4 regions of the Stappia sp. TSB10GB4 genome follow, and region 2 is predicted to be linked to each of the others. Evidence: predicted binding sites of a transcription regulator. Region 2 holds the regulator's gene; each other region holds the start of a gene.

What was found. Region 2 encodes PhoB, which activates phosphate uptake and scavenging genes when phosphate is short. Its sites were predicted from a motif close to TGTCATNNANCTGTCAT; they were not measured.
Region 1: ugpB (sn-glycerol-3-phosphate ABC transporter substrate-binding protein UgpB) is a predicted target of PhoB. The motif match lies at 3,891-3,907, and genes of this name have one in related genera.
Region 3: TSB10GB4_RS03260 (esterase-like activity of phytase family protein) is a predicted target of PhoB. The motif match lies at 3,268-3,284, and genes of this name have one in related genera.
Region 4: TSB10GB4_RS20815 (DUF2794 domain-containing protein) is a predicted target of PhoB. The motif match lies at 1,967-1,983, and genes of this name have one in related genera.

What each region holds. Positions count from the first base shown of each region.
Region 1 is NZ_FYAV01000021.1:7,847-15,493, forward strand. It holds gene radA (DNA repair protein RadA) at 1-975, opposite strand, end outside; gene alr (alanine racemase) at 975-2,117, opposite strand; gene TSB10GB4_RS01195 (replicative DNA helicase) at 2,143-3,624, opposite strand; gene ugpB (sn-glycerol-3-phosphate ABC transporter substrate-binding protein UgpB) at 4,054-5,373, shown strand; gene ugpA (sn-glycerol-3-phosphate ABC transporter permease UgpA) at 5,511-6,392, shown strand; gene ugpE (sn-glycerol-3-phosphate ABC transporter permease UgpE) at 6,401-7,237, shown strand; gene TSB10GB4_RS01215 (sn-glycerol-3-phosphate import ATP-binding protein UgpC) at 7,243-7,647, shown strand, end outside.
Region 2 is NZ_FYAV01000032.1:45,938-53,584, reverse strand. It holds gene pstC (phosphate ABC transporter permease subunit PstC) at 1-366, shown strand, start outside; gene pstA (phosphate ABC transporter permease PstA) at 363-1,715, shown strand; gene pstB (phosphate ABC transporter ATP-binding protein PstB) at 1,732-2,529, shown strand; gene phoU (phosphate signaling complex protein PhoU) at 2,622-3,332, shown strand; gene phoB (phosphate regulon transcriptional regulator PhoB) at 3,466-4,164, shown strand; gene TSB10GB4_RS05665 (GcrA family cell cycle regulator) at 4,322-4,864, opposite strand; gene TSB10GB4_RS05660 (aspartate aminotransferase family protein) at 5,353-6,552, shown strand; gene argF (ornithine carbamoyltransferase) at 6,552-7,484, shown strand; gene TSB10GB4_RS05650 (Hsp33 family molecular chaperone) at 7,492-7,647, shown strand, end outside.
Region 3 is NZ_FYAV01000026.1:106,652-114,298, forward strand. It holds gene mnmA (tRNA 2-thiouridine(34) synthase MnmA) at 1-245, shown strand, start outside; gene TSB10GB4_RS03255 (class I SAM-dependent methyltransferase) at 245-949, shown strand; gene TSB10GB4_RS03260 (esterase-like activity of phytase family protein) at 1,040-3,205, opposite strand; gene TSB10GB4_RS03265 (hypothetical protein) at 3,395-3,889, opposite strand; gene TSB10GB4_RS03270 (PhoX family phosphatase) at 4,225-6,132, shown strand; gene TSB10GB4_RS03275 (metal ABC transporter solute-binding protein, Zn/Mn family) at 6,678-7,647, shown strand, end outside.
Region 4 is NZ_FYAV01000072.1:37,250-44,896, reverse strand. It holds gene TSB10GB4_RS20830 (TetR/AcrR family transcriptional regulator) at 1-200, opposite strand, end outside; gene TSB10GB4_RS20825 (NAD(P)H-dependent oxidoreductase) at 359-937, shown strand; gene TSB10GB4_RS20820 (GNAT family N-acetyltransferase) at 976-1,497, opposite strand; gene TSB10GB4_RS20815 (DUF2794 domain-containing protein) at 2,010-2,402, shown strand; gene TSB10GB4_RS20810 (S8 family serine peptidase) at 2,639-4,702, opposite strand; gene TSB10GB4_RS20805 (Bax inhibitor-1/YccA family protein) at 5,031-5,792, opposite strand; gene TSB10GB4_RS20800 (ABC transporter permease) at 6,049-7,647, opposite strand, start outside.

The DNA.
Region 1 (7,647 bases), on a different contig from region 2:
CCGCCGAGGGGTGCCGAGCGGCGAGGGGGCGACCAGCGCCTGGATCTCGATCAGGAGCGGGCGGGTACCCTCCAGCCCTGCGAACACGGCGGATCCGGGCGTGCGGCCCGAGCGTTCGCCGAGAAAAAGCGCCGAGGGATTGGCGACCTCGGCCAGCCCCTTGTCGGTCATCTCGAAGACACCGATCTCGTCGGTGGCGCCGAAGCGGTTCTTCACCGAGCGCAGGATGCGGTACTGGTGGGCGCCGTCGCCCTCGAAATAGAGCACGGCGTCGACCATATGCTCGACGACGCGGGGGCCGGCGATCTGGCCGTCCTTGGTGACATGGCCGACGAGAATCACCGTCGCCCCGCTCGACTTGGCGTAACGCACCAGCGCCTGGGCGGAGGCGCGGACCTGGGTGACGGTGCCGGGCGGCGAATCGACCATCTCCGACCACAGGGTCTGGATCGAATCGATGATGACGATGGCCGGCGGCGGCCCGCTGGTGAGCGTGGCGAGGATGTCCTCGACGCTGGTCTCCGCCGCCAGGCCGACAGGCGCATCGGACAGGCCGAGGCGGGCGGCACGCAGGCGCACCTGGTCGATCGCCTCCTCGCCGGAGATGTAGACGGCGCGGTGACCGAGACGGGCGATCCGGGCGGCGGCCTGGATCAGCAATGTCGATTTGCCGATGCCCGGATCGCCGCCGACGAGTAGCGCCGAACCGCGCACGAAGCCGCCGCCGGTGACCCGGTCGAGTTCGCCCACCCGGGTCTCGACGCGCGGCGGCGTGTCGCTCTCCCCGGCAAGGCCGACAAGAGGCACGACGCGGCCGCGCTTGCGGCTTGCTGCCGTCGGCGAGCCGCCGACCCCGCCGCCGCTGCGCTCCTCGACCAGCGTGTTCCACTCGCCGCAGCTCTCGCAGCGGCCGGCCCATTTGGACGTGACCGCTCCGCAGGACTGGCAGACATAGGCGGTGCCGCGCTTGGCCATCAGGCAGGGGTCCCGCTGTCGGAGGGCGTGCCGACATAGTGGCGGGCGAAGCGGGGCCCGAGCGATGTCAACAGCTCGTAGCCGATGGTGCCGGCACGGGCCGCCGTGTCGTCGACCGCGACATTGCGGCCGAACAGTTCGACGAAGGCCCCGCGGACGGCGATCCCTTCCGGAACCTCGCTGACATCGAAGGCGCTCATGTCCATCGAGATGCGGCCGAGTGCCGGCAGGCGGTGGCCGGCAAGCCAGGCTTCGGCACCTGTCTTTGTGTCGGTGGAGCCGGCCGCGCGCAGGAACCCGTCCGCATAGCCGGCGGCGACCATGGCGACACGCATGTCGCGGGGGGCGATAAAGGTCGCGCCATAGCCGATCGCGCCGCCCTTGCGCAGCGTGTGGGCCTGCAGGATGCGCGCCTCCAACGTGACGACGGGATCGAGCCGGCTTTCCTCCAGCGCCGAGGCCTGGCCGCCGTAGAGGGCGATGCCGGGGCGGGCGAGCTCGAAATGAAAGTCCGGGCCAAGGAAGATGCCGGCGGAATTGGCAAGCGAGCGCGGGACGCCGGGAAAGAGATCGGCAAGAGCGCGGAACCGGGCGAGTTGCGCCTGGTTCATCGGGTTGCCCGGCACATCGGCACAGGCAAGATGCGACATGATCAGCGCGAGGTCGAGCGGCGGGCCGCCGGCCACCGCCTCGGCTTCCTCCGCCGTCAGTCCGAGACGGCTGATGCCGGTGTCGACATGGAGCGCGGCAGGGCCGGGCGCGCCTGCCGCCCGCCATTCGGCGACCTCGTCCGGAGAGCCGAGGCAGGGGCGCAGGCCGTTGGCGGCGTAGAAGCTTGCTGCGCCGGGATAGAGCCCGTTGAGCACATGGATCACGGCGTCGGGCAGGTGGCGGCGCACGGTGGCGCCTTCCTGCGGCGTTGCGACGAAGTAGCTGCGGCAGCCGGCGATCCACAGCGCCTGCAGGCAAGGCGCATCGCCGAGGCCGTAGCAGTCGGCCTTGACTGCGGCGCCACAGGCCGTGCCCTCGTCGAGCTGTCCGGCGAGCCGGCGCCAGTTGGCGGCAAGCGCGGCGAGGTCGACGGTGATGCGGCCGTTGTCGCCGGGATCTGTGGCGCTGGCGCCGGAGTGGGTCTCGGTCACATCCCTGGTCCAGGCTCTGGCCGCGTCAATGCGGCTCGGGGAATCGGTCCGGATCGGCGAGGTCGGAGAAGCGGGTGAACTCGCCCTGGAAGTGCAGGTTCACTGTGCCGGTCGGGCCGTGACGCTGCTTGGCAATGATCACTTCGGCCCGGTTGCGCACCCTGTCAAGCTTCTCCTCCCACTTGACGAAGTCCTCGGTGCCTTCCTCAGGCATCGTCTTGCCCAGGTAATACTCCTCGCGGAACACGAAGAGCACCACGTCGGCGTCCTGCTCGATCGAGCCGGATTCGCGCAGATCCGACAGGATGGGGCGCTTGTCGTCGCGCGATTCCACTTGGCGGGAGAGCTGGGAGAGCGCGATGATCGGCACATGCAGCTCCTTCGCCAGCGCCTTCAGCCCGGTGGTGATCTCGGTGATCTCCTGGACGCGGTTGCCGCTGTTCTTCTGCGAGCCGGTGAGGAGCTGGATATAGTCGACGATCAGCAGGTCGAGGCCGCGCTGGCGCTTGAGGCGGCGGGCACGGGCCACGAGCTGGGCGATGGAGATGCCGCCGGTCTGGTCCACATGCAGCGGGACGAGCTGCATGGTCTGGGCGGCGGCGGCGAGCTTCTCGAAGTCGTGCTCGGAAATGTCGCCGCGGCGGATCTTCGAGGAGGAAATTTCGGTCTGCTCGGAAATGATACGGGTTGCGAGCTGCTCGGCCGACATTTCCAGCGAGAAGAAGCCGACGACGCCGCCATTGACGGTCTTCATCGAGCCGTCCGGCTGTTCCTCGGCCATGTAGGCCTCGGCGACATTGTAGGCGATGTTGGTGGCGAGCGAGGTCTTGCCCATGGCCGGGCGGCCGGCGAGCACGATGAGGTCGGAGGGCTGGAGCCCGCCCATCAGCGCGTCGAGATCGCGCAACCCGCTGGCGATGCCCGACAGCGCGCCCTCGCGTTGGAAGGCGGCGGCCGCCATTTCGATGGTGGCGGTCAGCGCGTCGCCGAAGGATACGAAGCCGGTATCCGTGCGACCCTTTTCCGCCAGTTCGAACAGGCGCCGCTCGGCATCGTCGATCTGGGCTGCCGGCGGCATGTCGATCGGCGCGTCGAAGGCGATGTTGACCATGTCCTCGCCGATGCGGATGAGGTTCCGGCGGATGGCGAGGTCGTAGATCGCCCGGCCGTAGTCTTCCGCATTGATGACGGAGGCGGCGTCGGCGGCGAGCCGCAGGATGTATTGCGCCGCCGACATATCGGCGATGCGGGCGTCCTGCGGGAAGAAGGTCTTCAGCGTGATCGGCGAGGCGACCTTGCCGGCGCGGATAAGCTGGCCGGCCTTCTCGTAGATCTCCCGGTGCGGGGCGATGAAGAAGTGGTCCGGCTCGAGAAAGTCGGAGACACGGTAATAGGTCTCGTTGTTGACGATGATGGCGCCCAGAAGCTGGCGCTCGGCCTCCGCATTGTGCGGGGCAACGCGCATCGATGCGGCGCTGGTGTCGTTCGCCGGAACGGTAGCCTTCATGACGCCTGTTTTCCCTTCTCAGCCCTTGTTCCTAGCGGAGGCGGAAGGAGGGGGGAAGCGCAAAACCCGGGCAGCAGGATTTCCACGAAAGGAACGGGGAAAACGCCGCCGTCCGGTTGACGTGGCGAGCCGACTTCGTTCCGCCGGCAAAGGGCCTGACAGCGGCCTTGACCCCGCGCATGACAGGAGTTTGACCGCCTTGTCCGCAGGCGCTGGGGGAACGGGGCGGATCGGCGATTCCATACGTGCAAACGGGCTCTTGCGTCCGTCATGGAAGTGTCGCTTAATGTTCATGTGAGCGACATAAGGCGTTCATATGAAACAAATACGAAATGCGGAGAGTTTCGTTCAACGCGCCTTCCATGCCGGAAGCCGTGTTGACCAGAACCGCATGTCGGGCCGGTTGCCCGAGCTTTGGGAGAGCAAAACATGGTTTATCGCAAGACCCTGGCCGGTCTGGTCGCCGCAACGATGCTTGCCGGCAGCACCACCGCGTCCTTCGCTGCCACCGAGATCCAGTGGTGGCATGCCTTTACCGGCCGACTCGCCGATCTGCTGAACGAGCAAGTCGAGAAGTTCAACGCCTCGCAGAGCGACTATGTCGTCGTCGCCTCGCACAAGGGCAATTATTCCGAGGCGCTGAATGCCGGCATCGCCGCCTTCCGCGCCGGCGAGCAGCCGCACATCCTTCAGGTCTTCGAAGTCGGCACCGCCACGATGATGGCCGCCAAGGGCGCCATCAAGCCGGTCTACGAGCTGATGGCCGAGGCCGGCAAGCCGATGGACCAGAGCGCCTATCTCGCCTCCGTCGCCGGCTACTACACCACCACTGCCGGCGAGATGCTGTCGTTCCCCTACAACTCCTCGACCCCGGTTCTCTACGTCAACAGTGACGCCCTGCAGGCGGCCGGGATCGCCCCGGACGTCGACCTCACCACCTGGGAAAAGGTCGGCGAGGTGCTGGACACGCTGAAGGCTGCCGGTGCGGCCTGCCCGCTGACGACCGCCTGGCAGAGCTGGGTGCATCTGGAGACCCTGTCGGCCTATCATGACGCTCCGTTCGCCACCAAGGAGAACGGTTTCGCCGGCACCGACACCGAACTGACCTTCAACGGTCCCGTTCAGGTTGCCCATATCGAGGCGATGGGCCAGTGGGCCAAGGACGGCAAGTTCATCTATGCCGGTCGTCGCAACGAAAGCGGTGCCCGCTTCCGCGCCGGCGAATGCGCGCTGTTCACCGAATCCTCGGCCGGCTATGCCGGCGTGAAGGCCGAGGCGCAGTTCGCCTTCGAGATCCGCCCGCTGCCGTACTGGGCTTCGGTCGAGGCCGCGCCGCTCAACACGATCATCGGCGGCGCTTCGCTGTGGGTGATGGCCGGCCACAAGGCCGAGGAATATGCCGGCGTTGCCGAGTTCCTGAACTTCCTGTCGTCGGCCGAAATCCAGGCCAAGTGGCACCAGGACACCGGCTATCTGCCGATCACCTATGCCGCCTTCGACACGACCAAGGCGTCCGGCTTCTACGAGGCCAATCCGGGCACGGACATCGCCGTCATCCAGATGACCGGCAAGGCGCCGACGGCCAACTCGAAGGGCCTGCGGCTGGGCAGCTTCGACCAGATCCGCGGCATCATCGACGAGGAACTGGAAGCGGTGTGGGCTGGCGACAAGTCGGCGAAGGACGCGCTGGATACGGCCGTGGAACGCGGCAACCAGTTGCTGCGCCGCTTCGAGCAGGCCAACCGCTGATCTCCTGAAACGGCCGCGGAAGCACGGCGCGCCCGCTTCCGCGCCCACCCCGAGAAACGGGAAACGGTCCGGCGATCCGCCGGGCCGTTTTCGCCCGTCGGCGAGGCTGCCGGGCTGACCAGCCGGGATCGTGCGCCATGCACAAACACGTCGTCTTCAACAACCGGGTGCTGCCCTATCTGCTGCTCGCGCCGCAGATCCTGGTGACGCTCGTCTTCTTCTTCTGGCCGGCGGGCCAGGCGATCTACCAATCGGCCTATATCCCCGATCCCTTCGGCCTGTCCTCGCAGTTCGTCGGCTTCGGCAATTTCGAGTTCCTGCTGCGCGATCGCTACTATCTCGCCTCGTTCAAGACCACGGTGGTGTTCTCGACCCTGGTTACGGTGGTGTCGATGGGCGCCGCGCTCTGGCTGGCGGTGATGGCCGACCGGGTGATCAAGGGCTCAAGCGCCTACAAGACGCTGCTGGTGTGGCCCTATGCGGTGGCCCCGGCGGTCGCCGGCGTGCTGTGGCTGTTCATGTTCAATCCCAATGTCGGCCTGGTCGCCTGGTATCTGAAGGCGATGGGCTACAACTGGAACCATGTGCTGAACGGCGATGAGGCGATGGGCCTCGTCGTCGTCGCGTCCGCCTGGCGCCAGATCAGCTACAATTTCCTGTTCTTCCTGGCCGGCCTGCAGGCGATCCCGAAAAGCGTGATCGAGGCGGCGGCCATCGACGGGGCAAGCTTTGCCCGCCGCTTCTGGACCATCGTCTTCCCGCTGCTGTCGCCGACCACGTTCTTCCTGCTGGTGGTCAACGTCGTCTATGCCTTCTTCGAGACGTTCGGCGTCATCCATACGATCACCGGCGGCGGCCCGCAGCAGGCGACGACGATCCTCGTCTACAAGGTGTTTTCCGACGGCTTCGTCGGCCAGGACCTCGGCTCGTCGGCGGCCCAGTCGGTCATCCTTCTCTTCGTGGTCGGGCTGCTGACGGTGGTCCAGTTCCGCTACATCGAACGCAAGGTGCATTACTGATGAGCGGCATGGTCGAAAAACGCGGGCTCGGCATCTGGCTGACCCATCTCGGGCTGATCATCGGCATCGCCATCATCTGCTTTCCGATCTACATGGCCTTCGTCGCCTCGACGGTGACGCAGCCGGAAATCGCCCGTCCGCCGATGCCGCTCATTCCCGGGCCGCATCTGATCGAGAACTACACGGCCGCATTGACGCGGGGCGTCAACTCGCCGGTCCTGCTGATGCTGTTCAATTCCAGCGTGATGGCGCTCGGCATCACCATCGGCAAGATCGTGATCTCGATCATCTCCGCCTATGCGATCGTCTATTTCCGCTTTCCGTTCCGCATGGCGTTCTTCTGGATGATCTTCCTGACCCTGATGCTCCCCGTCGAGGTGCGCATCGTGCCGACCTACGAGGTCGTCGCCGGGTTCGGAATGCTCAATTCCTATACCGGCCTGATCCTGCCGCTGGTCGCCTCGGCGACCGCGACCTTCCTGTTCCGCCAGTTCTTCCTGACCGTTCCGGACGAGTTGATCGAGGCGGCGCGGGTCGACGGGGCCGGGCCGGTGCGCTTCTTCCTCGACATCCTGCTGCCGATGTCGCGGACCAACATCGCCGCGCTGTTCGTGATCCTCTTCATCTACGGCTGGAACCAGTATCTCTGGCCGCTGCTGATCACCACCAAGCCGGAGATGAACACCATCGTGATGGGCATCAAGCAGATGTTCCCGTCCGGCGACGACATCGCCAACTGGCCGGTGATCATGGCGACGACGCTGCTCGCGATGCTGCCGCCCGTCGCCGTCGTCATCTTCATGCAGGGGCTCTTCGTAAAGGGGCTCGTGGAAAGCGAGAAATAGGTTCCATGGCGAAGATCGGTTTTTCGAATGTCCGCAAGTCCTACGGCCCCACCGAGGTCATCCACGGGGTCGACGCGGAAATCGCCGATGGCGAGTTGATCGTCATCGTCGGGCCGTCGGGCTGCGGCAAGTCCACCTTGCTGCGGATGGTGGCGGGGCTGGAGACCATCACCGCGGGCGAGATCCGCATCGGCGACCGGGTGGTCAACGATCTGGAACCGCGCGAGCGCGACATTGCCATGGTGTTCCAGAACTACGCGCTCTATCCGCATATGTCCGTCTTCGACAACATGGCCTACGGCCTGAAGATCGCCGGCGTTCCCAAGGCGGAAATCGCCGAACGGGTCGCGCAGGCGGCGAAGATGCTGGAACTCGAGCCCTATCTCGACCGCAAGCCGCGCCAGCTTTCC
Region 2 (7,647 bases):
CAGGCCCTGCGCGATGGCTCTCTCGGCCTCGGCGCCACCCATTCGGAGACGGTCAAGCAGGTCATTCTGCCAGCGGCCCTGCCGGGTATCGTCGGTGCCATCCTGCTGGCGGCCTCGCGGGCGATCGGCGAGACCATGATCGTGGTGCTCGGCGCCGGCGCCGCTGCCAAGCTCAGCCTCAATCCCTTCGAGGCGATGACCACCGTCACCGCCAAGATCGTCAGCCAGCTCACCGGCGACGCCGACTTCGCCTCGCCCGAGGCGCTGGTCGCCTTCTCGCTCGGCATGACCCTCTTCGTGGTCACGCTGGGGCTGAACATCTTCGCGCTCTACATCGTGCGCAAATACCGGGAGCAGTACGAATGACCGAGACGGCCACGACCTATCCCGCGGGCAAGGAGACCGGGCAGGCTGTCCGCCGGAAAACCTCGCTGCTCAAGACGGATGCCCTGACCCGCCGCCGCAATGCAGCCGAGAGCCGGTTTAAGGTCTATGGCGTCCTTGCCATTCTGATCGGCCTGTTCTTCCTTGTGGCGCTGCTCTACGCGATCTTCAGCAACGGCCTGACCGCGTTCAATCAGACCTTCATCTCCGTTCCGGTGACGCTGGACCGCGAGGCGGTGGAAAAGGCCGAGGCCTCGGTCGTCAAGACGTCCGGGTACAACGCGATGATCGATACGGCGCTCGTCGCCGAACTCGATCGGGCGGGCATCGCCACCGACATGCGCCCTGCCGATCTGCGCAAGATGCTTTCGTCCGGCGCCGCCGCCCAGATCCGCAGCTTCGTCCTCGCCAATCCTGGCAGGATCGGCCAGACAGTAACATTCGATCTGCTGGCCTCGTCCCGCGTCGACGGTTACCTGAAGGGCCGCGTCACCCGTGAGGCGCTGGTCAACGACCGGAACCTCGACGCTGCCCATCTCGACTTGGTCGATGAAATGCAGACCAAGGGCATCGTTGAGAAGCGCTTCAACGTGGACTTCATCACTGGGTCCGATGCTTCCGACTCCCGGCCGGAGCAGGCGGGCATCGGTGTGTCCATGCTCGGCTCGCTCTACATGATGCTGGTGGTGCTGTTCCTGTCGCTGCCGATCGGCGTGGCCGCGTCGATCTACCTTGAGGAGTTCGCTCCCAAGAACCGCTTGACCGACCTGATCGAAGTCAACATTTCCAACCTGGCGGCGGTGCCATCCATCGTCTTCGGCATTCTCGGCCTTGCGGCCTTCATCCAGTTTGCCCATCTGCCGCAGTCCGCTCCTATCGTCGGCGGCCTGGTGCTGACGTTGATGACCCTGCCGACCATCATCATCTCGACCCGCGCTTCGCTGAAAGCGGTGCCGCCGTCGATCCGCGATGCGGCACTCGGCGTCGGCGCCTCGAAGATGCAGTCGGTGTTTCACCACGTCCTGCCGCTGGCGATGCCCGGCATCTTGACCGGCACGATCATCGGCCTTGCCCAGGCACTGGGCGAAACCGCGCCGCTGCTGCTCATTGGCATGGTCGGGTTCATCGCCTCCAACTATCCGAGTGGTATCGCCTCCGGCTTCCTGGATCCCAATTCGGCAATGCCGGCGCAGATCTACGAGTGGGCCAAACGCGCGGACCCGGCCTTCTACGAGCGGGCATGGGGCGGAATTATCGTCCTTCTGTTCTTTCTGATGACCATGAACATCGTCGCGATCATCCTGCGCCGTCGTTTCGAGCGCCGCTGGTAAGGGGGCTCTCCAAGCCATGAACCAAATGACCAATCCCGAGAAAGTCGCCGCCATGAATGACGCCAAGATCGAAGCAGAGAAGGTCCAGGTCTTCTATGGCGATACCCACGCCATCAAGGATGTCAGCATCCGCATCGAGGAAAAGACCGTTACCGCCTTCATCGGCCCATCGGGCTGCGGCAAGTCGACCTTCCTGCGCTGTCTCAACCGGATGAACGACACGATCGACATTTGCCGCGTCGAGGGGCAGATCCTGATCGACGGCGAGAACATCTATGACCCCAAGGTCGATCCGGTGCAGTTGCGCGCCAAGGTCGGCATGGTGTTCCAGAAGCCGAATCCGTTCCCCAAGTCGATCTTCGACAACATCGCCTATGGGCCGCGCATCCACGGACTTGCGCGCAACAAGGCGGCGCTGGAGGAGATCGTTGCGTCAAGCCTGCAAAAGGCCGGCCTGTGGAACGAGGTCAAGGACCGCCTCGACGAGCCGGGCACCGGCCTGTCCGGCGGCCAGCAGCAGCGTCTGTGCATCGCCCGCGCCATCGCGGTCAGTCCCGAGGTCATCCTGATGGACGAGCCCTGTTCGGCGCTCGATCCCATTGCCACCGCCAAGGTGGAGGAACTGATCGACGAGTTGCGCGAGAACTACACGATCGTCATCGTCACCCACTCCATGCAGCAGGCCGCCCGCGTGTCGCAGCGCACGGCCTTCTTTCACCTCGGCAATCTCGTCGAGGAAGGGGCGACGAAGGACATCTTCACAAATCCCAGGGACAAGCGCACCCAGGACTACATCACCGGCCGCTTCGGCTAATCTGGATCTGGTCGAGAACGGGCGGGAGGTTGCGTCCTTTGCGGCGCACCCCGCCGGAAGGGGCGACCGCCGCCCCCGGATGGAGACGAGACATGAGTGAACATACCGTATCCTCCTTCGACGAGGAACTGAAGGAGATCGCCGGCCGGGTGTCGGAGATGGGTGGCCTTGCCGAGGTCATGCTGAGCGATGCCGTGTCGGCGCTGGTGCGCATGGACAAGGACCTCGCCCGCCGGGTCATCGGCCAGGACAAGCGGGTCGACGTCCTGCAGTTCGAGATCGAGGAGCAGGCGATCCTGATCATCGCCCGCCGCCAGCCGGTGGCCAGCGACCTGCGCGACGTCATCTCGGCGATGCGCATCTCCAACGACCTGGAGCGCGTTGGCGATCTTGCCAAGAACATCGCCAAGCGCGTCATCGCCATCGAGGGGACCTTCGATTCCAAGAAGTTCGCCCTCGGCGTCGAGCACATGACCGAACTGGCCCAGGCGCAGTTGAAGGACGTGCTGGATGCCTATGCCAGCCGCGACAGCGAGGCGGCGGCCGCGGTGCGCGACCGTGACGACGAGGTCGACGCGCTCTACACCTCGATCTTCCGCGAACTCCTCACCTATATGATGGAGGATCCGCGCCAGATTTCGGTCTGCGCCCATCTGCTGTTCTGCGCCAAGAACATCGAGCGGATCGGCGATCACGCCACCAACATCGCCGAGAACGTCATCTACATGTCGACTGGCGTTCTGCCGACCGACGAGCGCCAGAAGGTCGACGAGACCGGCGTCGAAACCGACATCGTGCCCTGACGCGGCTGCGGTCGAGACTTGCGCGGGCGATCGGATCGCCCGCTGCTGCTGACAACGAAAGCCGGCAAGGCGGTGCGAGTGAAAAGCCGCACCAAGGCCTTCCGGCCGGGTCGATAGGACAAGGGTAAACATCATGCCGAAGGTCCTGATAGTGGAGGACGAAGAGCCTCTCATCATGATGCTGCGCTACAATCTCGAGGCCGAGGGCTACACGGTCGAGACCTGCATGCGCGGCGACGAGGCCGACCTGCTGCTGCGCGAAAGCCAGCCGGACCTGCTGCTTCTCGACTGGATGTTGCCGGGCCTGTCCGGCATCGAACTGTGCCGCCGTCTGCGCTCGCGCGCCGAGACCGAGCGCCTGCCGGTGATCATGCTCACCGCCCGCGGCGAGGAGCAGGAGCGCATCCGGGGCCTTGCCACCGGCGCCGACGACTATGTGGTCAAGCCGTTCTCGATCCCCGAGCTGATGGCGCGGGTGCGCGCCATGCTGCGCCGGGCAAAGCCCGAGGTCGTGTCCTCGCTGCTGCGCGCCGGTGATCTGGAACTCGACCGCGAGACCCACCGGGTGCGCCGCTCCGGCCGCGAGGTTCATCTCGGCCCGACCGAGTTCCGACTGCTTGAATTCCTGATGACCTCGCCCGGCCGCGTCTTCTCGCGCGAACAACTGCTCGACGGGGTCTGGGGCCACGATGTCTATGTCGACGAGCGGACGGTCGACGTCCATGTCGGCCGCCTGCGCAAGGCGATCAATCGCGGCAAGGTGCAGGACCCGATCCGCACCGTGCGTGGTGCCGGCTACGCCTTCAACGACCAGTTCGCCGTCGCCTCCTGAGGCGGGCCACCGATATGGAAGGAGCCGGAGTGCCTGGCACGGCGCTCCGGCGATCCCCGTCGCGGACGCTCCACCGATGCAGACGCGAAAAGGCCCGCCGCGGAAACCGCTGGCGGGCCTTTCTCGTCAGAGCCGCCCCCTGGAGGGGGACGCTGCCTCAGCCGTTGGCGACGTTGCGGTCGCGGCGGCGATCGCTCGCCGGCTGATAGGCGATGCGGCAGTGATAGGGGCAGTAGGGCACGCCCGGGTTCGACGGGTGGCCGCAGAAGTAGAAGTCTTCCTTGGTGGGGTCGCCGATCGGCCATTTGCAGGTCCGCTCGGTCAGCGTCAGGATCGTTGCCCGCTTGGCGATCGGCACCAGTTCGGCGACGGGCTTGGCTTCCGGCGCGGGGGCGGCCACCGGCGCGGCCTCGATCTTCAGCGCGGTGGCGCCGATGGTCTGCGGTGCGGACGGGGCGCCGCCGCCCTGCTGCTGCGCCGCCGACGCGGCCGCCTCCTCGGCGCCGCTCCGGGCCGGCTTGCTGCGCGCCTTCTGGGCGGCCGCCGGCGCCTTGGCGCGGCCTGACAGGCCGAGGCGATGCACCTTGCCGATCACCGCATTGCGGGTGACGCCGCCGAGCTCCGCTGCGATCTGGCTGGCGCTCAGTCCATCGGTCCAGAGCTTCTTGAGAAGGTCGACGCGTTCGCTTGTCCAGGACATGCGCTCAACTCCGTGTTGGATCGGGCCCCGACATCTGGTTAATAAAAGGTTATCGGCACACCGTAAGGGGCGCCCCGCTCATCGCCGGATTTTGAGGCTATTGTGAGTCGGATACACGAGATGTCGTATTTCTTGACTGGGAAGCTACAATATGCCGGCTTTCCGGTTCAAGGTGAGGGGGCGATTCACCTGGGGATTGATCCGGTTTTCCCCAGAAAAGGCCGCTTTCGGCCGCGTTGCGGGTGCGCATGCCGCCCGCCAATTCCGTTGACTTTTCCGCGTCCGCGCGGTGTATAACGGGGCTTCCTCGCCGTGCCGCCTCTCGTGGGCGGCATAATTGCTTTCGGGAGCGCCGTCCGCATCCTTCGCAGCCCTTTGCGGCAGCGGGAGGGCAGCGGTTCGCAAGGCATCGCGCGGGGCTCGGGGCGGGTTCGCCCGCCAAGGCATCTCGCCGGTCGATGGGACCGGTCAATGGGAGCAGGAAGGACATGGAAGGCTCATCTCTCTATCAGACCTACAGCCGCGCGAACCTGGAGTTCGTGCGTGGCGAGGGTGTGTGGCTGGAGACTTCCGATGGCCGACGCTTTCTCGATTGCGCCGCCGGCATTGCCGTCAACTCGCTCGGCCATTCCCATCCCGGTCTCGTCAAGGCATTGAAGGACCAGGCCGACAAGCTCTGGCACGTGTCCAACGTCTATGCCATCGAGGGCCAGGAGACGTTCGCGCGCAAGCTGACGCAGGCGACCTTCGCCGACCGCGTGTTCTGCACCAATTCCGGCGCCGAGGCGCTGGAATGCGCGATCAAGACGGCGCGGCGCTACTTCTATGCGAAGGGCGAGCCGGAGCGGATCGACATCATCACCTTCGAGGGCGCCTTCCATGGCCGCACGCTGGCGACCATCGCCGCCGGCGGCCAGGAGAAGTATCTGGAAGGCTTCGGCCCCAAGGCGCCGGGCTTCATCCAGGTGCCGTTCGGCGACCATGAGGCGCTGCTCGCCGCCATCGGCGACACCACCGCCGGCCTGTTGATCGAACCGATCCAGGGCGAGGGCGGCGTACGTCCCGTGCCGACCGAGTACCTGCGCGAGATGCGCCGCCTGTGCGACGAGCACGGCATCCTGCTGATCCTCGACGAGGTGCAGACCGGCGTCGGGCGTACCGGCAAGCTCTTTGCCCATGAATGGGCCGGCATCACGCCGGACATCATGGCGGTTGCCAAGGGCATCGGCGGCGGGTTCCCGCTCGGCGCCTGCCTTGCGACCGAGGAAGCGGCCTCCGGCATGAAGCCGGGCACCCACGGCACCACCTATGGCGGCAATCCGCTGGCCATGGCCGTGGGCAATGCGGTGCTCGACGTGGTGCTGGCCGACGGCTTCCTTGAGAGCGTGCAGAAGAAGGGCCTGCTGCTGAAGCAGAAGCTGGCTGCCGTTGTCGACGGCCATCCGGCGATCTTCGAGGAGATCCGTGGCAAGGGCCTCATGCTCGGCCTCAAGTGCCGGGTTACCAATACCGAGCTGCTGTCGCATTTCCGCGAGGCCGGCGTTCTGGCCGTGGGCGCGGGCGACAATGTCCTGCGCATCATGCCGCCGCTGACCATCACCGAGGCGGAGATCGAGGAGGCCGTGGCCCGCATCGACCGGGCCGCCGGCGCCATGGAAGCCGGGCTCGAACGGGGAGCGGCAGAGTGATGACCATCCAGCCGCGCCACTTCCTCGACCTCACCGACGTCGACGCCAGCGAGCTGCGCTTCATCCTCGACGGCAGCCGCCGCATCAAGCAGGCGCGCGGTCCCGTGCGTGTGTCCGGCGGCGGGCCGCTCGCCGGCCGCGTGCTGGCCATGGTGTTCGAGCAGCCCTCGACCCGCACCCGCATCTCCTTCGATGTCGGCATGCGCGAGCTTGGCGGCGAGACGTTGATGCTCACCGGCGCAGAGATGCAGCTCGGCCGCGGCGAGACTATCGCCGACACCGCGCGCGTGCTGTCGCGCTATGTCGACGCCATCATGATCCGCATCCTTGACCATGATGCGCTGACGGAACTCGCCGAATACGCCACCGTCCCGGTGATCAACGGCCTGACCAAGCGCACCCATCCCTGCCAGATCATGGCGGACGTGCTGACCTTCGAGGAGAAGAAGGGCAAGATCGCCGGGCGCAGCGTCGCCTGGACCGGCGACAGCAACAACGTTCTGGCCTCCTGGGTGCATGCGGCGACGAAGCTCGACTTCGCCCTCAACATCGCCACCCCGTCGGAGCTGGCGCCGCCGGCCGACCTCATCGCCGCCGCCCGCAAGGCGGGAGCAGAGATCCGCATCACCGACGATCCGTTCGAGGCGGTGAAGGGTGTCGACTGCGTCGTCACCGACTGCTGGGTCTCCATGGGCGACGACGACGGCGATCGCCACAATCTGCTGCGCCCCTACCAGGTCAACGAGCGTCTGATGGCGGAAGCCGACCGGGACGCCATTTTCATGCATTGCCTGCCTGCCCATCGCGGCGAGGAGGTGACGTCGCAGGTGATGGACGGCCCGCAGTCCGTCGTCTTCGACGAGGCGGAAAACCGGCTCCATGCACAAAAGGGCATCCTCGCCTGGTGTCTTGGGGCCCTGCAGAACGCATAGGACCGACATGAGCGTTCAGGACGAACTGGAACGGCTGGGCGTCACCCCGGCCGGGCGCGACGCCGTGCTTCCCTTCGCTGTGGAGCCGCTGGACGTGCGCGGCCGCGCCGTGATGCTCGGCCCGGTGCTGGACCGCATCCTGGAGCGCCATGCCTATCCGGCA
Region 3 (7,647 bases), on a different contig from region 2:
TGCACGCCAAGGTCCGCTCCACCCGCCCGCCCAAGCCGGCCGTGCTGCGCCTCGTCGAGGGCCAGGCGGTGATCGATCTCGCCGACGGCGAGACCGGCGTCGCGCCGGGCCAGGCCTGCGTCTTCTTCGACGACGACGGCGACGGCGCCCGTGTTCTCGGCGGCGGCTGGATCGAGCGCACCATTCCCGTCAATTCAGGCCTCAGCGCCCCGCGCGCCGAAGCCGCCACCGTGGTTCCGCTGTAATGGCTGCCGAGTTCTGGCCCGTCAGCCGCCTGCGCCGGATCGCCGACCGCCTCGCCAAGCGCCTCGGCCTTGCCCGCGTCGCCGGCCCCTCCACCGGGTCGGTGGAAAGCGCCTATGCCCGCTGGGCGCCGGTCTATGACTGGGTGTTCACCGCGCCGCTGGTGTTCGGCCAGCGCGCCGCCGCCCGCGAGGCCAACCGGCTGAGCGGCGAACTGGTGGAAGTCGGCGTCGGCACGGGCCTGTCCCTGCCGCTTTACGGCGAGAACCTGACCGTCACCGGCATCGACCTGTCGAAGCCGATGCTGGAGCGCGCCCGCGAGCGCGTGCGCCGCAAGAAGCTGAAGAACGTCGCCACCTTGCGGGCGATGGACGCGACCGAGATGGATTTCGACGCCGCCCGCTTCGACATCGCCACCGTCATGTATGTGATGACCGTGGTGCCCGATCCCTCCGCCGTGCTCAAGGAGCTGGAGCGGGTGGTCAAGCCCGGCGGCACGGTGATCATCGTCAACCATTTCGCCGCCGACAAAGGCCTGCTGGCACTGATCGAGCGCGGCCTTGCCCGCTTCGCCTCGGCGCTTGGCTGGGATCCGCTGTTCCGCCGCGAGACGGTGCTCGACAACACCGCGATGGAACTGGTCCGCGAGGAGCGCCTCGCCCCCTTCGGCCTCTTCACCATGATGGTGTTCCGCCGTCCGGACTGACCCGAACCGATCCTCTCAGGCCCGAAACGAGCGGCGGGCCGGTGTTGCCCGGCCCGCCTGTCGTTGCATCCTGTCGTTACGTCCTGCCGATCACATCTTGCCGATCGAGAAGAACAGCGTCTCGCCCGAGGCGTCCTGCAGGCCGTCATTGTCGGTGACGACGAAGGCGGTGCCGGCCGCGTCGATGGCGAAGCCCTCGACCTTGTCCTGCACATAGCCGTTCAGCACCATGAGGTCGGGAAGCAGGTCGCGCACCTCTTCCTTGCTCACCACCGGCAGGTCGCCGCCGAGCGGCGCCGGCTGCAGCTCCGCCACCGGCACGCGGTAGAGCTTCTTGATTGTCGCCGCCGCGCCGATCTGGTTGTCGCGCTCCAGCACATAGACATGGTCGCCATGCAGGGTGATCTCGGACAGGCCCACCCAGCCGGTCTCGGCCGCGTCGAGCGGGTAGTGCACCGCGCCCCAGGTCTTGGCCTTGGTGTCATAGGCCACCAGCTTGACCATCCCCTTGGGATCGTCCTTCCATTCGCGCTGCACCGCCATCCACAGCACGTCGCCTTGCACGGTGATCCCCTCGAAGCCGAAGCGGATCTCGTGGGCGAGCAGTTCCGGCGGCAGGGCGATCTCCTGGCGGATCTCGCCCTTGGCATCCGTGCGATAGATCGCATGCGGCACCAAGCGGTCGCTGCGCCCTTCCGAGGCCAGCCAGAAGCCGCCGTCGCCGGCCAGCGCAATGCCTTCCAGATCCAGCTTCTGCGCCGGCTGGCCGGAGCGGGTCACCACCCGCTTTTCGGTGATGCGCGCCGGCGTCTGATTGGCGTCGATCGTGTAGATGGCCGGCTGCATGCCGTAGACGCTGTCGGACACGGCGTAGAGAATGCCGGGCTTTTCCGCATCCGCCACCAGGCCGGACAGGGCACCCCAGCCGATCAGGCTGTCGGCCCCGGCCGAGGTCAGCATCGGATAGGCGGCCGGCGCGTCCTGCCATTCGTAGATCATCACATGGCTGCCGGCGCCGCCGTCCTCGCGCGCGTCGAACTCGTTCGCCGTGGCGATCAGGTTGCGCGAGGGGATGGCGACCACGCCCTCGGGGCTGATGCCGGAGGGCAGCAACTGGTGCAGGCGCGGCTCCGACAGGGTCGACACGTCATAGACGCCGATCACCGAGCCGCGCTCGGAGGCGACGAAGACCATCGGAATGCCGCCGAACGTACCGGTCTCCATGCCTTCCGGCTCCACGCCCTTGGAATGGCTGCGGTGCTCGGGATAGTGGCCGATCTCGACCAGCGCATGTTCGAACGACGTGCCGGCGTCATAGACCAGCGTGCCATCGCGGCGGAAGATCGACCAGCCGCGCGTGCCGCCCTTCCAGTCGCCCTCGTTGGCGAAGGCGACATGGTCGCCGTCGAGCCACTTCACCGCGTCCGGCTCGCGCGGGATCGGGCCCTTGCTGCCGCTGAACTCCAGCGCGCCGTTGCGGCGGGTGTCGACGCCCTCCAGCGTCACCTCGCCGGCCGAAAAATGCGACACCACCGTGCCGTCCGCGCCGATGATGACGATGTGGTTGTTTTCCTGCAGCGTGACGACGATTTCGCCGGCCTCGTTGATGTCGACGAATTCCGGCTCCGGATCTTCCGGAGCGATCTCGGCAAGTCCGGTCATGTCGATCACCTGCAGCGCCGCGCAGTCCACCGCGCCGTCGCTGACCGGCAGCTTGACGACGAAGCCGGCCGGCATCTGCGGCAGGCCGCCGTCGCCCAGGTCCTCGTCGCGCTCGTTCTCGATCGCCACCGCCAGGAAGCTGCCGTCCGGCGCCTTGGCGACGGAATCGGGCTGGCCGCCGAGGTCGCATTCGGCAACGATCGTCTTGCTGGCCGGGTCGATGGTGACCAGCTTGCCCGACGGGTTGGCATAGCTTTCGGACGTGTTGACGCCCGCGAAAACCATGTTGCCGACAAAGACGGCGGTGGTCGGCTCGCCGCCCACGTCGATATTGCCGAGCGGCTTGGGCGCGCGCGGGTCGGTGATGTCGATCAGGCCGACGACGCCGAGCGGGCTGTCGCTATAGACCAGGGTCATCCCGTCTTCCGAGGCGGAAATGATCTCGGCCGAGGTTTCGCGGGCCGGATCTTCGCCCGGCGCCATGTTGGCGATCACCGGGAAGGTGGCGATGCGGTTGAAATTCTGCTCGGCGCCGGCCATCGCCGTGGAGGCGAGAAGGGCTGCTGCGAAGCCTGCAAGTGTACGGAGTGTCATGGGTTCCCCTCTCCTGACCGCGATCGGTCGCGGATACGCGGAACCCGTGTTAGGGGCGGTCTGTGACACGCCGTTGACAGCCCGTCCCGGTCCGCCTGGCGGCACCGTCACACGGGCTTGGCGGAAGGGATCGAGCGGGCCGGGACAGGGGCTAAGGGGGAGAGCCCCTGCGGCCGTCGGAAAACCGCGTCAGCTTTCCGTTTTCTCGGAAATCTCCAGCAGCAATTCGTCTTCATCGCGGAAATAGAGGGTGAAATGCTCCGGGTTCAGCGCCCGCCGGTCGGGATCGGGGTCGCGGTCGAGGATATACTGGATGGCCTTGCCGACATCTTCCGCGATCATCGGCACCGCCTCCTTGAAGGAGGGGTAGCCGGCGATGAGAGTGTAGGACGTGACGAGGACCGTTCCGACCATCTTGAACCGCGCGATGATGCTGCCCGCGCGCACGTCGCTGAAGTCGAGGGTCAGCCCTTCAAGGGCGACATCGTATCCCGAAATGCTGAAGCCGAGGCCCGCATCGAGGACCGCGTGAAGAGCGTCATTGATCTTCTCGGCGATCTCCCGCGAGGCCTGCTCGGCATATGCGTCCCCGACCTCCGCGAGGGAGACCCCCGTATAGACGATCTCCGCATAGCCCAGGGTGAGGGTCTCCGCCTCGGGTTCGGGCTCCATCATCTCCATCATGGCCATTTGCTTGCAATCCGCTTTTTGTCCGCGCAGGCAGATCAGAATTCATTCATGAAACAAAATTATACTACCATTACTGCCATAAATTTAAAAGTATTATTACGTTAACTTCACGCAAAAATCCTCTCATCTGCACAAAGAGAGGTTCTGCATGTTGAAAAATCCCCGCATCCTTGCTGCCACACCCCACCAGAGCGACAGCCGGGAGAACGGCCGTCGTCACACACATGAGTTGCAGCGCCGCTATGGTCCAGCACAGGCCGCCACACGCCGCCTGCCTCCAGCCAGCATGGCCCCCCACCAGTAAAGAATGCCAGCAAAGGAGTCCCAGCATGGATCGCAAGACCGAACAGGACGTTGATTTCGAAGGCTTCTCCTTCGACGCATTCGACGAGGCCCGCAGGCCCTCCCCGCAGACGACCGGCTTCGACCAGGTGGTCGACAGCGCGCTGTCCCGCCGCGGCCTGCTCGGCCTCCTCGTCTATGGCTCCGGCGCCGCCGCCATGGGCCTTGGCACCGGCGTGACCGGCCTGCTGTCGTCCGTCTCCGCCGAGGCCGCCGCCTCGCGCTTCGCCTTCACCGCCATTCCGATCGCCACCGACGCCACCGTGCATGTGCCGGAGGGCTACACCTGGCAGGTGCTGGCGCGCTGGGGCGACCCGCTGTTTTCCGACGCCGCGGAGTTCGACCATGCGACCGGCGGCGACGCCGCCACCTCCGACCGTGTCTTCGGCGAAAACACCGACGGCATGGAACTCTTCACCATCGGCGGCCGCCAGGTGATCGCGGTCAACCACGAATACGTCAACCCGAAGCTCAACCTGCCGAACAATGACGGCGGCACGCCGGCGAGTGCTGAGGACGTGCGCAAGCTGCAGAACCTGCAGGGCGTCACGGTGATGGAAGTGGCGGAAGGCGAGGACGGCTGGCGCATCGTCGTCGACAGCCCGCTCAACCGGCGCATCGACCACAACACGCCGATGCGCCTGTCGGGGCCCGCTGCCGGCCACGACCTGTTGAAGACCGAAGCCGATCCGACCGGCACCGCCTCGCTCGGCACCTTCAACAATTGCGGCTCGGGCCGCACCCCCTGGGGCACCTATCTGACCTGCGAGGAGAACTTCAACGGCTATTTCGGCTCGACCGACGAGGCCGTCGCCCTGCCCGAGCACTTCAAGCGCTACGGCATCGGCGCCAAGAGCGTCTATTCCTACGAGAAGTTCGACCCGCGCTTCGACATCTCGAAGAACCCGAACGAGCCGCACCGGGCCGGCTATGTCGTCGAGATCGACCCGTCCGACCCGACCTCCGTGCCGGTCAAGCGCACCGCGCTCGGCCGCTTCAAGCACGAGAACGCGGCGACGGTTCTCACCCGCGATGGCCGCGTCGTCGTCTATATGGGCGACGATGAGCGCGGCGAGTTCCTCTACAAGTTCGTGTCCGCCGGCGTCTATACGCCGGGCGGCGACACCTCGACCCTGCTCGACGAGGGCACGCTCTTCGTCGCCCGCTTCGCCGACGACGGCAGCGGCGAGTGGGTCGCGCTGACGCCCGAGGTGACCGGCATGCCGGCGGCCGAGATCGCCGTCTTCACCCGTGTCGCCGCCTCCAAGGTCGGCGCCACCACCATGGACCGGCCGGAATGGGTCGCGGTCAATCCGGTGGCGGCAGAGGCCTATTGCGCGCTCACCAACAACACGCGCCGCGGCGTCAAGCCGAATGCCGGCGGCGACGACACCCCGGTCGGCGGGCCGAACCCGCGCGCCGAGAACCAGTATGGTCAGATCGTCCGCTGGTATCCGGCCGGCGACGACCACGCCGCCACCGGCTTCACCTGGGACCTCTTCGTCATGGCCGGCAATCCGACCGTCCATCAGGACGCCTATGCCGGCTCGCCGAACATCCATGACGGCAACATGTTCAACGCACCCGACGGCATGATGTTCGATACGACCGGCCTGCTGTGGATCCAGACCGACGGCGACGACGACAACGCCGGCGACTTCGCCGGTCACGGCAACAACCAGATGCTGGCCGGCGACCCGGCGACGGGCCGCATCGAGCGCTTCCTGACCGGCCCGCACGGATCGGAAGTGACCGGCCTCACCTGGTCGGCCGACCGCCGCACCATGTTCGTCGGCATCCAGCATCCCGCCTCGCCCTTCCCGGACGGCGAGGGCACGCTCGGCCGCTCCTGCGTGGTCGCGGTCAAGCGGGCGGACAACGCGCCGGTCGGCTGAGACGCCGGCATCAGCCCTTATCCCCGCCCTGTCCCCGTTTCGGGGGCCGGACGACAAGCTCCGGCGCGCTGCGACAAGCGGCGCGCCGTTTTTTGCGACGATTGAGAGAGTTTGAGAGGCCGATTCTCAAAATTTCTCAAAATTTTGCAAAAATCTCGCAAAATTCCGCAAGCCTCCGCCCCCTGCCCCGCGCCTGCCTCGCCCCTGCCTCGCACCTGCGCCACCCCTGCCCCGTACCTGCCTCGCGCCTGCGCCGTGCCCGCTCTTGCCCCCGTCGCCGCGCTCGCTCTTATCCCCGTCCCGCGCCTGCTCTTGTCCCCGCCGCCGCGCCCGCTCGTATCCCCGCCCCGCGCCTGCCCTTAGCCCCGCCACCGCACCCGCTCGTATCCCCGCCACCGCGCGGAACTGACCCGTCCCGCCCCCGTTTTGCAAATAATTCTCAATTGCATTTGACAAGTTGCAAATGGTTCTCATAATCATTCAAAACAACGGGACATCCCCGCCGACGGCACCGCCCGGTCGGGAGAATTGAAAGGATGCAGCACATGAGAGCGGGATCTATCCTCGGGCTTCGACGGATCGCCCTGGCAGCGGGCTTGATGCTGCTGGCGCTCGCGGCCCTCGCGCCGGGCCATGTCCGCGCCGAGGCGGGGCAGGCGGCACGGCCGCTGTCGGTCGTGGTTACCACCGGCATGATCGCCGATGCGGCGCGGCGGATCGGCGGCGATCATGTCGAGGTGCGCGCGCTGATGGGACCGGGCGTCGACCCGCATGCCTACCGCCAGACCCGCTCCGACATCGCCGCCATGGCCCGCGCCGACCTCGTTCTCTGGCACGGCCTCTACCTTGAGGCGCAGATGGAAGGCTTTCTCAAGGAACTCGGCGCCCGCAAGCCGGTCGTCGCGGTGGCCGAGAGCCTGCCGCGCGAGCTGCTGATCTCTCATTTCGACTATGCCGACAAGGTCGACCCCCATGTCTGGATGGACCCGCGCCTGTGGTCGCGCGTCGTCGAGGCGGTGCGCGAGGCGCTTGTCGCCGCCCGGCCGGAGGCGGAAAAAGCCTTTTCGGTCAATGCAAAAGCCTATCTTGACGAGTTGGAGCAGGTCGCCGCCTATTCCGACACGGTCTTTGCCAGCGTGCCCGAAACCGCGCGGGTTCTGGTGACGGCGCACGACGCCTTCAGCTATTTCGGCCGCGCCCAGGGCTTCGAGGTGCTCGGCATCCAGGGCATCTCGACCCAGAGCGAGGCCGGCCTGCAGCGCGTCGCCGAACTGGTCGACATCCTGGTGGACCGGCGGATTCTTGCGGTTTTCGTCGAAAGCTCGGTCTCCGACCGCTCGATCCGCGCGCTGATCGAGGGCGCCGCGGCGAAGGGCCACACCGTCGCCATCGGCGGCGAGCTCTTCTCGGATGCAATGGGCCCGGAAGGCGCCTATGAAGGCACCTACCCTGGCATGATCGATCACAACGCCACCGTGATCTCGCGCGCTCTCGGCGGCGATGCGCCGGAGCGCG
Region 4 (7,647 bases), on a different contig from region 2:
AGGCTGCCGATGCGCACCGCGATCAGCAGGTTGGCCTTGTCGTTGAAATGCGCGAAGACGGTCGCCTTGGCAACGCCGGCGCGCTCGGCCACCGCATCGACACTGGTCTCCTCGTAGCCTTGCGCATCGAAGAGATCGCGCGCCGCGACAAGGATCTTGTCGCGGGTCTCGCGGGTGCGCTTCTGCGGGCGTCCGACCATTCCAGTCCTTCTCTCTCGATGGGGCTCTCTTGCGAGGCGGTTTGGCGCTGCCCGCGCGGGCCGCGTGAATTTATTTATTGACCGAGGTCAAAAAATGAGTCATCAAAAAATGACCGCGGTCAATTATGCATGGATACACGCGAAACCGGAGAGAGACAATGCCGAAACGCATTCTGGTCCTGGATGGACATCCCGGCCCCGACAGCCTGTGCGGGGCGCTGGCCGCCGCCTATGCGGAAGGGGCCATCCGCGCCGGGCACGATGTGGCGCTGCTGCGCCTGTCCGACATGACGTTCGATCCCGACATGGGGGCGGGCTTTGGCGCCGACAAGCCGCTGGAGCCGTGCCTCGCCGAGGTGCAGGACAAGATCGCCTGGTGCGAGCACCTGGTCATCGTCCATCCGATGTGGTGGGGATTGATGCCGGCCAAGCTCAAGGGGCTGCTCGACCGGGTGCTGCTGCCGGGCTTCGCCTTCCGCTACACGTCCGGCCAGATGCTGCCGGACAAGCTGTTGCAGGGACGGACGGCGGAGGTGCTGGTGACCGCGGACTCGCCCCGCTGGTATCTCTACCTGATCGAGCGGGTGCCGGGATACCGGGTGATGAAATCGCAGATCCTCGGGCTTTGCGGCTTCAAGGGCATCCGCTTCCGCACTTTCGCGCCGGTGCAGGGGTCGAACGAGGCCAAGCGAAAGGGATGGATCGAGAGGGCGGGGCACTACGGCGCGGCTGCCTGAACGATACGGCGCGGCCGGTCCGCCGGGAGCCGGATGCCTCAGAACCGGTCTTCGGCGAACCAGCCGAAGACCGTCAGGTCGAGCGTCGTCTGGGCGATGCGCTCGCGATTGGTCATCAGGATCTGGCCGCCCCGGCGCTGGTAGAAGCGCACCGCCTCCTCGTTGTCCTTGAGCACGCGGATGGCGAGGCCATCGAGGCGGGCGCGGGTCAGCGCGGCGCGGGTGGCGGTGAACAACTCGCTGCCGAAGCCGAGGCCCTGGTGGTCCGGGCGGATATAGAGCTCGTAGATCTCGCCCTCGAAGGGCAGTTCGCGCATCCGGCTGCGGCCCCAGGTGGCATAGCCGGCCGGCACGCCGGCGACCTGGAGAATCTGGATCTGGACGCCGCGCGACAGGGCGGTGCGCCACCATTTCGGCCCGCGCCGGGAAATCATCCGCTCCAGTTCGAGCCCGTCGATGATGCCGCGATAGGTCGCCCGCCAGGCATCCTCATGGATGAGGGCGAGCGCTTCGGCATCGTCGTGGCGCGCTGGGCGCAGGGCTGTCAGACCGATACTCATGGAGACATGATAGCGCCCTTCGCCGGCCGACAAAAGCCGTTGCGCGCAGCGCCGCGCCCGGCGGGGCGGGAGAGCTGGAAAATGCGGAAGAGCCGTGGGGAGAAACGGAAAAGGGCCGGCGCTGAGCCGGCCCTTCCGGTTGCAGTTCGGCCCTTGCGGGCCGGGGAACGCCTGAGACAAAACCCCGGGGGGCTGGGGGGCTGTTGCGTACCGAAGCCTTGTCGTCAGTCCCTCATGCAACGATGCCAATTTCGCCGGCCAAGATGGCGCCGTATGGGCTGCAATGGGGCGAAACTATGAAATCGACAGGGGGGGTAAAAACTCCTGGGGCCGCGCCGGAGCCGCCTGAAATAGTGATTTTTTCCAAGGGCTTGCCGGAGGGGCGGTCTGGCCGGGGCGCCAGCGGGCGAAGCGCGGCGCCCGGCCCTCGCTGCCCGGGACTTGCCAAAGGCGGAAGCAGGGGCTCATCATGACGGATCGATGACGGGACCCCGAGCCAGGCGGGAGGCGCGATGAGCGAGTTCGAAGAAGAGGCATCCCGGTTCGGGGCGGACCTGGAGGCAATCTCCGGCTTCGCCCCTGCGCAAGGGACGGCCAGCCCCCCGGCGCTGGTCACCTTTCACCGCCGGGAGCTCGACCTGATCCTGCGGGTCTATGGCCACCGGGTGGCCTCCGGCGAGTGGCGCGACTATGCCATCGACCATCTGAAGGACCGGGCGGTGTTTTCCGTGTTTCGCCGCAGCTCCGAAATGCCGCTGTTCCGCATCGAGAAAGTGCCGCGCAACGCCCGGCGCCAGGGCGCCTATGCGGTGGTCGGCACCGGCGGGGTGATCTTGAAACGCGGCGGCGATCTCGCCCAGGTGCTCAAGGTCTTCGAGAAGAAGCGTCACCTCAGCCTGGTGTGAGGCCGCAAGGCAGGGGCTGCTCGCCGCCCGGCGCAAAAGCGGAGGCCGGGCGAGCCGACCCCAATCGATCAGCAAAAAGCGGAGGCCGGGCAGGCCGACCCCCCTTTGAGGCAAAAAGCGGAGGCCGGGCGAGCCGACCCCCCTTTGAGGCAAAAAGCGGAGGTCGGGCAGGCCGACCTCCGCAAGGCAGTGCCGCGGGAATGCAGGCACGGAACCGGGAGCCCCGCAGGGGCTCGTCAGAATTTGTAGCCCATGCGCGCGGCCAAAGCGTGCGAGCGGGCGCGGGCCCGGTACTCGCCCGAGTAGGTGAGGGCGCCGGACAGGCGGCCCTCCATCGCGTCGACCTGCAGGCCGGCCGACAGACGGGCGATGTCGCGGCCGACACGGGTGCCGGTGGCGGTGACCGGCGCGCCGAGCATGGTGGCGGTGCGGGTGTCGCCGAGCGAGCCGAGGGCGCGGGCATAGGCGACATCGACCACCGGCGTCAGCGTCGCCGCCGCACCGAGCGGCAGGGCGGGCGCGGCAACGCGCAGACCGGCGCCGGCATCGAACTGGCTGCGGTTCGCCGACGGTGCCGAGAGGGCGAAGACGCCGGCCCCGGTCTCGTTCGACGCGCCCAGCCACTGATGCACGAGGCGGGTCTGCAGGTAGGGCTGGATGGTGGTGCCGACGGTCGCGAAGGTCATGCCGATGCGGGCATTCGACCAGGCGCCGATATCGACCGACTTGCTGGAGCCGGTGAAGGGCACGGCACCGCCGGCGCCGGCGATCGAGTTGCGGGTGCGGCGCGAGTCGAAGCGGCTGAGGCCGCCGGCCGCGTCGGCGAAGAAGCCGCCGGCCGAATAGCTGCCATAGGCGACCGCATGCAGCGCATTGGCGCGGGCGGTGTTGCCGCCGCCCTGGCTGTTGCCGGAGGTGAAGCCGACACCGAAACCGCCGCCGATGCCATTGCCGAGGGTGACGTCGATACCGGAGAGCATGCCGCCGGTGCGGCTGATGCTGCCGGGGGTGGCGCCGTGGGAGGAGATGCTGGAGTAGCTGCCGAGCATGGAGCCCCACAGCCGGTAGCCGGCATCGGCCGTCGGCGCGCCGCCATGGGTGGAGACGCTGACCGTGCCCGGGGTCGCCTTGCCGGAGCCATGCGCAGCGGCAAGGTCGGCGATGGTGCCGGCGATCTGCGACATGGTCGCGGCCTGCGCCATCTGCGACTGGGTGAAGACCGAGGCGGTGGCGCCGTCGCGGGTCGAGGTCAGGTTGTCAAGGTCGAGCAGACCCCAGCCGTATTCGGCGTCGATGCCGGCTTCGCCGACGTCGCGGGCGGTCGCCAGGACCAGTTGCGCCAGGTCGGAGGCGGAGGCGTTGGGGAACATCTCGCGGGCGATCGCCAGCGCGCCGGTGACATGGGGCGCCGCCATCGAGGTGCCGGACAAGCGGACATAGCCGCCAGTGTTGGAGGTCGAGTAGATGCCGTCGGCATCCTGGTCGTCGCCGCCGCCGGGCGCGGACAGGCACCAGGCCATGGCGACGCCGCAGCGGTTGGAGTAATCGGCGAGAGTGCCGTCGCGGCCGACGGCGGCGACCGCCAGCCAGTTCGCCCGCAGCTCGGGGAAGAGGTGGGGCAGGGCCGGCTCATAGGCCGCGCCGGGCAGGCCGTCATTGCCGTTGGCGAAGACCATCACCGCGCCTTCGGCGGCGGCGCGGCGGAAGGCGGCGAGCATCAGCGGATTGTCGTTCTCGAAATGCGACCGTACGCCCTCGAGGGCGGGTCCGTCGGCCGGCATCATCCCGTCGCTGCCCCACGAGTTGTTGAAGAACTCGATGCCGTTGTCGAGGCCGTAGCCGATGACGGCGGCGACGGCGCTGTCGAGCAGCGCGGCGTCGATGCTGCCGTCGTCCCTGGCGATCTGCAGCGAGGTGACCCGCGCGCCCGGCGCGACGCCCATCATGCCCTCGCCATTGGCGAGCGCGGCGATGGTGCCGGCGACATGGGTGCCATGGCCTTCGCCGTCCGTGGTCGTCGGCGCCAGGGTGTAGCCGTTGATCGACAGGCCGCTGAGATTGCCTTCGAGATCCGGATGGCCGGAGATGATGCCGGAATCGACGACGCCGACATTGACGCCGCGGCCGATATAGCCGCGCTCATGGGCGATGCGCGCGCCGGTCATGATCAGGCCCCACTGGGCGTCGTACTCGTCGGCCTGCGCGGCCGGGACGGCGAGGCACAGGGCAAGGGAGAACAGCGGCAGGCGGGAGATGGCGGCCCGGCGGGCGCCGGCAAGTCTTCTGGTAACGCTCGACATTGGATCCGTTCGACCTGAACTGGGGGGAAGATGAATGACCGCAGATAACCCCGCCGCGCCGCGCCGCGTCAATCCGGTTCGGCGCGAAAAGGCGAAGGATTCCGCGAGGAAGCCGAAGAAATGGACGCAGTGGCGGCGGCGGCGGACGCTCTGCAAACCGCCACCGGCTTTCGCCCGCTCCCTGTCCGCTCCCCGCCCGGCACCCGCCCGGCACCCGTCCGGCACTCGCTCGGCACTGGGCAAAAGTCGTTGCCGACGCCCTCGCAAACGAAACGGGCGCGGCTTTCGCCGCGCCCGTCGATGTCCGCTTGTGCCTGAGGATGCGCGATTATTCGCGGTTGCCGAACAGTTGCAGCAGCATCAGGAACAGGTTGATGAAGTCCAGATACAGGCGCAGGGCACCCATGATCGACTTCTTCTTGGCAACCTCGGAGCCGTCGCCCGCGTAGTACATTTCCTTGATCTGCTGGGTGTCGTAGGCGGTGAGGCCCGCGAAGACCAGCACGCCGATCACCGACACGGCGAACTGCAGCGCCGAGGAGGCCAGGAAGATGTTGACCAGCGAGGCGATGATGATGCCGATCAGGCCCATGAACAGGAACGAGCCCCAGCCGGACAGGTCCTTCTTCGTGGTGTAGCCGTAAAGGCTCAGCGCGCCGAAGGAGGCGGCGGTGATGAAGAACACCCGCGCGATCGAGCCGCCCGTGTAGACGAGGAAGATCGTCGACAGCGACAGACCCATCGCCGCCGCGTAGATCCAGAAGGTCGTCTGAGCGGTGGAGGCGCTCATCGACTGGATGCGGAAGCTGAGGAAGAACACCATGGCCAGCGGCGCGAGCATCACCACCCACTTCAGCGGGCTGAGATAGATCGCCTGGCCGAACGGGGTCAGCGCCATGCCGCCGGCGGTCTGGTCGATGGCGAAATACACGGTCGCCAGCGCGGCAAGGCCGGTGATGGCGAGGCCGAGGGCCATGTAGTTGTAGACGCCCAGCATGTAGGCGCGCAGGCCCTCATCATAGACGCCGGCCTGTGCGTGTGCGCCGGCCGCAGCGTACCTCGTGTTGGAATTGCGGTCGAAGGTCGACATCGAAATCCTCTCTATCCGTTGAAACGGTTGCCCTTTTTGAGGGCGGTCCCCCGGCCGCGCCGGACGCCTCGCGGCCCCTTTGCGCAACCTCGTGAAGTCATGCAAGCGCCGCTGTTCGCGCCGCTCGCACGCACGTCCCCCCGAATATGGGCACAAGCCGCCGTCCCCACAAGGCATAATCGGCCCGGCCGACATTACCGTTCTGTCATTATTCCGGCAGAGGGTTACCCGCCGCGCAGGCGCGGTCCGGCGCCGGCTAAAGGTTGCGCAGCACCGGCGCCGGCTTGCGCCCCAACACCTGCCAGGTGCCCATGAGGCCGAAGCCGACGGTGAGTACGAGGGCGGCAAGCGCGGCGCCGAAGGCGGTCACGGGCAGGAAGGCGAAGCCCGCATTCATGATCTCCACCAGCACGAAGGAGGCGGCGAGCGCCCCGGCGATCACCGCAAACGCGGCGGTGACGAGGCCGAGAATGGCGTATTCCAGCGAGAAGCTGGCGATCAGCCGGCCGCGGGTTGCGCCCAGCGTCTTGAGGATCACCGCGTCGTAGACCCGGTGCCGGTGACCGGCGGCGAGCGCCCCGCCCAGCACCAGCACGGAGGCGATGAGGGTGATCGAGGCGGCGGCGCGGATCGCCACCGCGAGCTGTTCCACGAGGCTGTTGACCTGCTGGATGGCGTCCTTGACGCGCACGGCGGTGACGGTCGGGAACGCCTGCGACAGGGTCTTGAGCAGGGCCAGCTCGCGGGCCTCGCCGCCGCCGTCGGCATAGGCGAGGGTGCGCAGATGGGTGTGCGGCGCGCCGGCGAAGGTGTTGGGCGAGAACACCATGACGAAGTTGATGGCGAGCGATTCCCACTCGACCCTTCGGAAATTGGCGATCTCGGCGGTGATCTCGCGGCCGAGTACGTTGACGGTGATCGTGTCGCCGATCTTCAGGCCGAGCCCGGCGCCGGCGCCGGCCTCGAAGGAGACGAGCGGCGTGCCGTCATGGTCGGGCGCCCACCAGGTGCCCTCCGTCAGCTCCGCACTCGCCGGCCGCTCGCCGGCATAGGTGACGCCGCGATCGCCGTTGAGCACCCAGCGGCCGCCCTCGGGCACCGCGACCTCCTCGCTCGGCACGCCGTTGACCGCGGCGATGCGGCCGCGCAGCATCGGCGCGCCGTCGATGGTGGCGCCCGGCGCCTCGCGGGCGAGCAGGGCGTCGAAGGCCTCGCGCTCCGACTGCTGCACGTCGAGGAAGAAGAAGCTCGGGGCATTGGCGGTGACGGTGGTGCCGAGCTCGCGGCGCAGGTTGCCGTCGATCAAGGCCAGGGCGACCAGCAGCGACAGGCCGAGGCCGAGCGAGAGCACGACGGAGGGGGTCAGCGCGCCGGGCCGGTGGATGTTGGCAAGCGCCAGGCGCAATTCGGCGCCGCGCGGATGCGGCAGGCGGCGGGCGCCGGCCATGATGCCGCGGGCGATCAGCATCAAGAGCACGAAGACCACCGCGGTGGCGCCGACATAGGTGAGCGAGATGCGCAGGTCGCCGGACAGGGCGACGGCAAGGCCGGCGAGCACCAGCACGGCGGCGGCGGTCGCCGCGAGGTAGCGCTTGCGCGGCCAGGCGCGGGTGGCGGAGGCATCGTCGCGGAACAGCAGGCTCGGCGGCACGTCATGGGCGCGGCCGAGCGGCCACAGCGCGAAGGCAAGCGCAGTGAGCCCGCCATAGAGCACGCCGAGGCCGAGCTCGGCCGGATAGACCGAGGCGATCGCCTTGATCGGCAGCACGGCGGCGATGAAGCCGGCGGCAACGAAGGGGATCAGCGCGCCGAGGACGAGGCCGGCGGCGATGCCGAGGCCGGCGAGGCAGAGGAT